DNA from 4 places in the Lysinibacillus sp. FSL K6-0057 genome. Region 4 is predicted to be linked to each of the others. Evidence: riboswitches for the same ligand, from Rfam matches in the RefSeq annotation. Region 4 holds a riboswitch; each other region holds the start of a gene.
What was found. Region 4 has a riboswitch for cobalamin ahead of cobT (nicotinate-nucleotide--dimethylbenzimidazole phosphoribosyltransferase). Riboswitches for the same ligand answer to the same signal wherever they lie in the genome.

Region 1 (2,255 bases), 1.2 Mb from region 4:
CATGACTTAGCTGTTCAATGGCTTGAATCGTTGCGTTGACCTCTGCAAGGTTTGAACGCCAAATATCACGGCCATTTACAACCCCAATTGCCAATACTTTGTCCTGAGGGAAACCAAATTGACGCAGTGACTCCATATTCCCTTTATAGCCATGAACAAAGTCTAGGCCAAAACCTTGAACAGGCAGCGTAATCAATGTTTCATAGGCACATAATGCTTCAAAATAAGTCTGTAGCATAATCTTAGCCCCTGGAACGGCAACGGCTAACTGGTCGTAAATTTCTTGCACCAGCTTTATCTCTGCTGGATCAAGAGTTGTAACAAGGGATGGCTCTTCTAGCTGAATCCAAGTGGCACCTGCATCCACTAACTCTTTTAATACCTGCGTATAGAGCGGTAATAAGGCTAATAAGTATTCAACCTGTGTTAATTTGTTGTAGCCTTTTGTTAACTTGCAAAATGTATAGGGACCAATCAATGTCGGCTTCGTGATGATCCCGAATGCTTCTTTCGTCTCTAAAAAGTCAGCTAACACTTTATTTTCTGTTAGTTGTAAGGTTTGTCCCTCATACTCAGGAACAATATAGTGATAATTGGTATTAAACCATTTTGTCATTTCACTCGCTACGGCTGTTTTATTCCCTCTTGCTACACTGTAGTAGGTATGTAAATCGACTTTACCACCTTGCCAGTTAAAGCGTTTTGGTACTAGACCAAACATCAAAGCCATATCTAACATTCTATCGTAATACGTAAAATCACCAACTGTCACCATTTCGATACCCAATTGTAGCTGCTTGTCGATTCTAGCTAAACGAATCTTCTTTAATCTTTCCTCAAAGTCCTCTTCAGAAAGTTCATTACGCCAAAATAATTCTAATGCTTTTTTCCATTCGCGATCTTCCCCTATATAAGGGTAACCAATGAGTGTGCTTGTATAGGTCATGTTTTAATCTCCTTTTTAGAAAAAATAAAAAGCCATTCTCCTATTTGGAAAATGGCTGCATGTTAAAATTATGAATGCTAAAACAATACGAAAAAGTATCTACTTTTGCATAAACATTATCGCACAGTGCCTATTTGGTCACTTTTCACCACCTATTTCCACGTAGGTATTTGGTGTGTACTAGAAATTGGCAGGTCTCCTGGCTTTTCATCAACACGCCTCACAGCCTTCCCAGTTTCCCCAGTGGCATTTGTGATTTGCTCCGAATTACAGTTGCGGGACAGCGTCGGATTTGCACCGACTTCCCTTTTAAGCCAAACTTTCATTTGGCACCAAGTCTTACACATTATTCAATTATGCTCCTACTATAGCATACATTTCAGAATAGTAGAAATTATTTTTAAACAATTATATAAATTATTTCTATAAATATTCTAGGAATTATTAAATATCTCCGCTAAGATAAGGCTACATTGTATTCTGTTAAAAAATTTGTTACTATAAATAGACAATTATGAGAGGACTGATGAATGGACGATGATGAACTAAACTATATTTTTATTTGAATTGAATGATTTCAAACCAAAATATAGGGTTAGTCTATCCATTTTTAACAATCAGTTTGCATTTTATTTGTCATGATACGAGTGGCAAATCGACTTTATTCAGTGAAAGACTAATCCTTCCAATGCACGATTGGAGGGATTTTTTTCTTGCTCTCATCGTTGAATCTGTACCTTTCATCTACTCGTAAAGGAGAGAGATAATATGAGCGATTCAGATACTATTGTGACGCATGTAATACTCCGTATAAGTCGTTAATATCCATCTACTTATACGGAGCAATGGAGCATAGATGGGTAGACCGACTTTGTATGAAAAGGAAAACTATTGCAATACAAAGGAGGAATTATCATGTCCATGATACAAGTACAAAACCTAACTTTTTCTTATCCAAGTAGCTTTGACAATATTTTTGAAGGGGTAAACTTCCAAATCGATACCGATTGGAAACTTGGATTTATCGGGAGAAACGGACGAGGTAAAACAACATTCTTTCAGTTGCTATTAGGCAATTATGAGTATAGCGGAAAAATCATCTCTTCCGTAGACTTTACTTATTTCCCCTACCCCGTTTCGGATCCAAATAAATATACACACGAAATTTTTGAAGAAATTTGCCCTCAGGCAGAGGATTGGGAATGTTTACGTGAAATAGCTTATCTACATGTAGATGCGGAGGTTATGTATCGTCCTTTTAAAACATTATCCAACGGTGAGCAAACAAAGGTGTTGCTTGCGGCGTTAT
Region 2 (2,255 bases), 740 kb from region 4:
ATCTTCGTATTCGCCGACTGAAAGATAAGTTAGGCGTTCGAGCAGTTCCTTCAGGTGAGGTAGAATTTGATGGTGCACTTGCCTATGTTGTAGGGGAGCAAAATAAAGGGATTTATTACATGCTAGAAGCACTAAATCTCTCAAGAATTTGTAATGCAGTAGCTTCAATTGGCATTATGCGTCGTGGCTTTTTAGAGGCAAAACATTACGTAACCAATCGTTATGCATTTGGTAAGCCTTTAACACAATACCCTATGGTTCAGGATACTTTAGGTAAATTTGCGGCTAAGTTGCATGTGGAAGTAGCGACAGTTTTTGATCTTATTCAATTATACGATAAAGTGACGAGTGGACAGGGAACACAGCAAGACCTTATTATGAATCGCTTATATATTGCCATTATGAAAAAGGAAACAGCAGAGCAAGCCGTTCATTATGCTAGTGAGGCAATTGAGTTACACGGAGGTAATGGCTATATCGAAGACTTTGTAACGCCCCGCTTATTAAGAGACGCACAAGTGTTGACGGTGTGGGAGGGGACGGCTAATATTTTGGCCTTAGAACTCATTCGGTTAGTAGATAAGTTTCATGCACATGAACTGTTTGTACAGGAGATGGAGGAACGCTTAGAAAAATTAGCTAACAGCTCGTTAGTACAAATCGTTAAAGAACAATTGGCGAATATGGCTATGAAACTACAAATCTTTAGCGCTTTAGACGCGGCAACAAAAACTTTTGAAGCAAAAGATATGGCGAAAAAAATGGCTCATCTTTATGAAAGCGTCGTAGCAGTAGAATGGGCGCATAAATTTGGTGGGAAATATGAAAAACTAGCGGACGTTTATTTAGAGCAGACGTGGTCATTAAGAGAAATGGGTGCTCAAATGAAAACAGTTCAATATTTTTCTGAAATTGTATAATAGCTTGGGAGTCGTCTTGAATGGAGGCGACTTCTTTCATTTTCATGTATAATGAAATCAACTGAATATTGTAAAGGTTCTTTACTTAAGTAAAGTGAAAAGGGAAATCGGTGTAATTCCGATGCGGTCCCGCCACTGTAAGTGTGAGTTTTTTCAAATGATGCCACTGAAGATTTCGGGAAGGCTTGAAAAATCGCAAGGAGCACAAGCCAGGAGACCTGCCTTTATAACAGACATGACAACCTACGAGGATAGGGTGGTGGATTTTGTATCAGTTTTTTGGTGCGATTTTGCCCCCCTCATCATTCAAAGATGAGGGGTTTTATTTTGATGCAGAATAAAGTGAAATGTCGCACGGATCAACGAAGGAGGATTCACATGAAGGAATTTTGGAAAATAGGATTATCAGCATTTTTAGCAGTAGGCTTGCTAGCTGCTTGTGGACAGGAAGCAAAAGATAACAAGCCAGCTACTGAGCAGCAAACACAGCAAGAAACAGCACAGGTGGATGAAGCAACATTCCCAATGACTATAACAGATGCCCTTGGCAAGGACATTACTCTTGAAGCACCTCCTGAGAAAATTGTTTCACTTATTCCAAGTAACACTGAAATCCTTTTTGGACTTGGTTTAAATGATGAAATAGTTGGTGTTACTGACAACGACGATTATCCACCAGAGGCAGCTGAGAAGGATAAGGTTGGCGGAATGGAATACGATATTGAAAAAATTATTGCCTTAAAACCAGATATCGTTTTTTCACACGAATCTAGCATGTCTCTTTCAGAAGAGGCTATTGCACAGCTTGAATCAGCAGGTTTGAAAGTGTTTGTAGTAAGAAATGCACAAGACTTTAATGAAACATATACGACAATTGAGCAACTTGGTCGTGCTACAGGGAAATTACCAGAGGCTGAAAAAATTGTTGCTAATATGAAGGCCAAAGTAGAAGAAGTTTTGACTAAAGTCAAGGATGTTGAACCAAAAAAAGTGTTAGTCGAAGCATCGGATGAGCCAGATATTTATACAGCTGGCAATGGCACATTTATGAACGCAATGCTTGAAATGATCAATGCAGAGAATGTAGCTGTAGATGGTGATAATTGGTATAAAATTGATGCAGAACAAATTATCGCAAAAAATCCAGATGTCATTGTGGTGACATATCATTATGTACCAGATATTTTAACGAAAATACCAAAACGTGCGGGCTTTGATACTATTAATGCCGTAAAAAATAATGCGATTGTACAGGTAGATGAAAGTACAACGAGTCGTCAAGGACCACGTTTAGCAGAAGGTCTAGAAGAATTAGCAAAAGCGATCTATCCTGAG
Region 3 (2,255 bases), 1.7 Mb from region 4:
AGTTTACTGTCGTTAAAATAACGTCTGGGTTTTTCGCAATCACATCTTCCTCAGAAACTTGCGCCCAACTATTCAATTCAGAAAAAACATTATTAACATTAGCTGCATCTAGTATTTCTTGTTGGAAAGTGCTAGAGCCCGCTGTATAAATGTCTGGCTTAGGGCTAACCTCTAAATAAACATTTTTCGGCGTCTTTACGTCTTTCACCTTCGTTTGTACTTCAGCAATTTTCGCTTTAATCTCTTCGTTTAATTTACTTCCTTGATCAGCAACATCCATCACAGCAGCAATTTGTTCGATATCTCCATAAACATCATCGAAAGTAGTCGCAGATTGAATAACAAACACTTTAATTCCTGCATCTTCAAGCGGCTTTAGTGCATCCTTATCACCGATTGTATAAGCAATGACAACATCTGGCTTTAACGCTAAAATTCGTTCACTGTTAAAATTCGTAGTATCAGAGACACGTTCAATTTTTTGTGCTTCCTCTGGGTAAGTATCGTACTCAGTTGCCCCTACAATTTTATCGCCAACACCTAGAGCAAACAAGATTTCAGTATTACTTGGTTGTAATGATACAACTGTTTTTGGAACTTCATTAAATTCTATTTCAACACCACGGTCATCTGTCACTTTATAGCTTGTTTTCTCTGTGTGTTGTGTATCCTGTGAAGCATCTTTGTTTTTTGTATCTTCAGCAGTGCCACAGCCTGCTAACATCAGTGCAAGTAAGAGCACTGATAGCCATTGGAATTTAAATACTTTCTTCATTATTATTCTCCTTTTTCTTTTTCATTGGGTATGATTTACTAATAAATGGTATTTCAGCTATTCCTGTTTGCTGATTCATAAAAACAGCCATGACAAAACATACATTAGCTAATAAGCCAAGGTAATCGAAAAGAATAGCAGGAACCGCTCGTTCTTCTGATACTTTGTGTAAGGTACGATATGATTTTTTTGCTTCACTGCGGCAAAGATGTAAAGCAGCAGCGGCCTCAGTTCCTTGAGGTAAAACAAAACTTTGAATCTCTTCCTTCACATGACCAACGTAAAAGTCATAACGCTCACTTAACCAAGATAAATCCTCTTCAGTTACTGCTAGTTTTCCACGAACTGAGCCATTGACATGATAAGCCATAGGTAAAATAAGCATTAAATCCTCTTCAACAACTTGAATATCCTCTTTTTTTACTGCAGCTAATGCAACTCCTAGATGTGTTGTGAGGCTATCCGTTCGAATTTCAAAATCGACCGTTGAAGCTTTCTCACGCATAAATGGATAACAAGAATAACGTGCATCTTTTTTCACTTGCTGTCCCCCCTACTTTCTATAATGAAAAATTCTTACATGAAAGGCATAAAAAAAGCCGCTCCTTTTGCAAAGGAACGACAAAAATAACATAATGATCGCCATCAAGCTCGACTTAGCCTATGTTTTTGCCGTATATCCTCCTAGCTTCCGAGAAGTTTTTATACGTTCAAATAAAGGTCGGTCTCCTGGCTTGTACAGTTCATTACATGAAACGAATGAGTTATAAAGAACCTTCCCATCTTCTTTGAGACAGTGGTAAATCTTTATAATGGCTGTACTTACAGTTGCGGAAACAGCTCCGGTTTTTCACCGGATTCCCGATTATGCTAACTAGCACCTTTATTCTGCAAGAATAATTCATTTGTAAAGCAGTTTATCATATATGATTCAGAAAAAATAGTTGTGCTGCGCATGGATAACTTTAAACATCCAGCAATATTTCTACTTTAAGAGAAAATTTAAAACCATTTTATAAGTTTTTACATTATTAAAAAAATTTATAGACTATAATAGTGTTTCAATTGCCTGTTCGATATCGAGCTGAGAATCTGTTGGCTCAAAGCGTGCGACAGTCTTACCACCAGCATCTACTAGAAACTTTGTAAAGTTCCAGCGAATATTACGACCATCTAAAAAGCTTGGGGCAAGTTGAACAATTGCTTCAGCAAGCATTTTCTCTTGCATACTTGCCTTACCAAATTCTCGAAAATTCGCTTCATGCTTTAAATAATTAAAGAGTGGATGTGTAGCCTCACCATTCACCTGTACAAGCTCAAAAATCGGGAATGTGACTCCATAGTTCACCTTGCAAAGATGCTTAGTTTCCTCCCCATCTTCAGGATTTTGATGACCAAATTGATCACAGGGGAAGCCAAGGACTACAAAATTTTCTTTCCCATATTTATCATACATTTTTTGTAAATCTTCAAATTGATA
Region 4 (2,255 bases):
ATGAAGTGGCGCTTGCCATTACGAAAATTAAATCGTGCATAAATACCATTCAGCCAATGACCAAAAATTAAGTCATTGGCTGTTTTATTGTTTTTATCTTTTTAACAACTGCATTGATTCTTCTAAAGTCACCATATTTTTCATCATCGAGCAGGCTGCATCTAAAATGGGAAAGGCTAGGGCTGCACCAGAGCCTTCACCTAAACGCATATTCATGTACAACATTGGTTCAATGCCAAATAATGCAGCGGCAATTTTAGCCCCTGGTTCCTCTGAGGCATGGGAAGGAATAATATAATCTTTTACTTTTGGTTCGAGCTTATAAGCAATGAGCGCGGCAATAGTTGAAATAAATCCATCAATGACAACAGGTTTACGATGGACTGCAGCGCCAAGTATAATGCCTATCATCGCCCCTATCTCTAACCCGCCAACCTTAGCTAGAACATCGATGACATCTTTAGGATTAGGCGTATTTAAGCTAATTGCTTTTTCAATAATCGCCGCTTTATGGGCAATTCCACCTTGACCAACTCCTGCTCCAAATCCTGTTACTTCAATTGGGTCACAGTCAGTTAGAACAGCTAATATCGCAGCACTCGGTGTTGTATTGCCGATGCCCATTTCCCCAGTTCCAAGTACATTGGCACCTTTTCTGATTTCCTCTGTTGCCACACGAATTCCTACTTCAATGGATTGAATAGCCTCTTCTCTAGACATAGCTGGACCTTGTGCCATGTTATCTGTACCATATTTAATTTTATGAATGAGGACACCTGCATCAAGTGGAATATCTTCTTTTACCCCAACATCTACTGTTACTACCTTTGCATTGGTAATGCCCGCAATCGCACAAACACCTGTACCTCCCTTAGGAAAATTTAATGTTTGAAAGACCGTCACATCTTGTGGATTCGTGGTTACACCTTCCTCACAAACACCGTGATCTGCTGCACAAACAATGATGACTTTTTTATCAATCACCGGAAATAATTGTCCAGTTATGCCAGAAAGCTGCACTGCAATGGACTCTAGTTTTCCTAAACTGCCAGGGGGTTTACATAGGGCATCTATACGCTGTCTAGCTTGCTCCATCACCTTCAGGTCAGCACCTTGGATGTTTTGTATCGTGTCTTGTAGTAATTGCATGATAATTGCTCCTCTCTTTTTAAGACAAAAAGAAAAAGTCTGTAGTTTATTGTCATGACAAATAAACTACAGACTTTTCCATCATCTATATCTTCTAAAGCATGTAGGCAGGTCTCCTGGCTCAAGTTCAACATCTCATAGCACCTTCCCAGCAATTTGCTAGTGGCATTCACTATGAAACTCCCTTATACAGTGGCGGGTCCGCTAAAGCTTTTCACTTTATTCCCTATTCTCCCTATTGGGCACCTATTGCTTTTATTCAACTACTTTAAATCTACGACAGCTCACTTTTCCTGTCAATATGTGAAAAGTAAACTTGTAAAACTAAACAGTAACACTATAAAGTGGCTTATGTCTTTTCCAATTCACTTAGTAATGTTGAGCCTAATAGAAGAACAGCCCCTATTATTTGTAGGACTGTCATTTGTTCACCAATAATCATTGTTGAGAGTACTAATGATGTCAGTGGATCAATATAGCTAAGAATGGCTATACTTTGACCTTTTAGCTGAGACATGCCTAAAAAGAACAAAAAGAACCCCACACCTGCATGCACAATACCAAGTACTATCAATACTAGAACGAACCCAAAACTAATTTGCATCACTTGAAAACCCGTAGTCCCTACAATATAGAGACAGAGCAAAAATGCAGCTAAAGAGAGTTGGATAATTGTATTTTCGGGCTCTTTTAAACCACGAATACGTTTATTTGTAAAGGTTAGTACCGTGTAAAAGCATGCTGCGATCAAACCATAGACAATACCGATAAAGTGACCACTGTTCTCCATGTTTTGGCTTTGGACAATCAAAAATAGGCCTATTAATGCTACAGCAACATACACTATTTTTCTCCCTACTAACGTCTCTTTTAAAATAATAGGAGATAAACAGATGACCAGTACTGGCGCAAAATAATAACTTAGTGCTGCATTGGCAATGGTCGTTTCCTTATAAGCCTGAAATAAAAATATCCAATTACCGCATAATGCTAAACTTGAAAGCATTAACGGCCATTTATTTTGGACAATCGTGATCCTCGAAAAGCTTTCCTTTTTATAAACAAATATGGCCAACAAAAAACAAGCGCCAATGATACTCATCCAA

Region 1: it holds a riboswitch for cobalamin, as region 4 does, so the genes downstream of both, metE (5-methyltetrahydropteroyltriglutamate--homocysteine S-methyltransferase) here and cobT (nicotinate-nucleotide--dimethylbenzimidazole phosphoribosyltransferase) in region 4, are expected to answer to the same signal.
Region 2: it holds a riboswitch for cobalamin, as region 4 does, so the genes downstream of both, MHB40_RS02675 (ABC transporter substrate-binding protein) here and cobT (nicotinate-nucleotide--dimethylbenzimidazole phosphoribosyltransferase) in region 4, are expected to answer to the same signal.
Region 3: it holds a riboswitch for cobalamin, as region 4 does, so the genes downstream of both, MHB40_RS23180 (hypothetical protein) here and cobT (nicotinate-nucleotide--dimethylbenzimidazole phosphoribosyltransferase) in region 4, are expected to answer to the same signal.

What each region holds. Positions count from the first base shown of each region.
Region 1 is NZ_CP152047.1:2,533,230-2,535,484, reverse strand. It holds gene metE (5-methyltetrahydropteroyltriglutamate--homocysteine S-methyltransferase) at 1-946, opposite strand, end outside; cobalamin riboswitch at 1,118-1,298, opposite strand; gene MHB40_RS12395 (Lsa family ABC-F type ribosomal protection protein) at 1,862-2,255, shown strand, end outside.
Region 2 is NZ_CP152047.1:561,138-563,392, forward strand. It holds gene MHB40_RS02670 (acyl-CoA dehydrogenase family protein) at 1-920, shown strand, start outside; cobalamin riboswitch at 978-1,161, shown strand; gene MHB40_RS02675 (ABC transporter substrate-binding protein) at 1,299-2,255, shown strand, end outside.
Region 3 is NZ_CP152047.1:4,643,977-4,646,231, forward strand. It holds gene MHB40_RS23175 (cobalamin-binding protein) at 1-775, opposite strand, end outside; gene MHB40_RS23180 (hypothetical protein) at 759-1,316, opposite strand; cobalamin riboswitch at 1,477-1,675, opposite strand; gene MHB40_RS23185 (glutathione peroxidase) at 1,824-2,255, opposite strand, start outside.
Region 4 is NZ_CP152047.1:1,299,918-1,302,172, reverse strand. It holds gene MHB40_RS06055 (trimeric intracellular cation channel family protein) at 1-42, shown strand, start outside; gene cobT (nicotinate-nucleotide--dimethylbenzimidazole phosphoribosyltransferase) at 94-1,149, opposite strand; cobalamin riboswitch at 1,238-1,414, opposite strand; gene MHB40_RS06045 (DMT family transporter) at 1,499-2,255, opposite strand, start outside.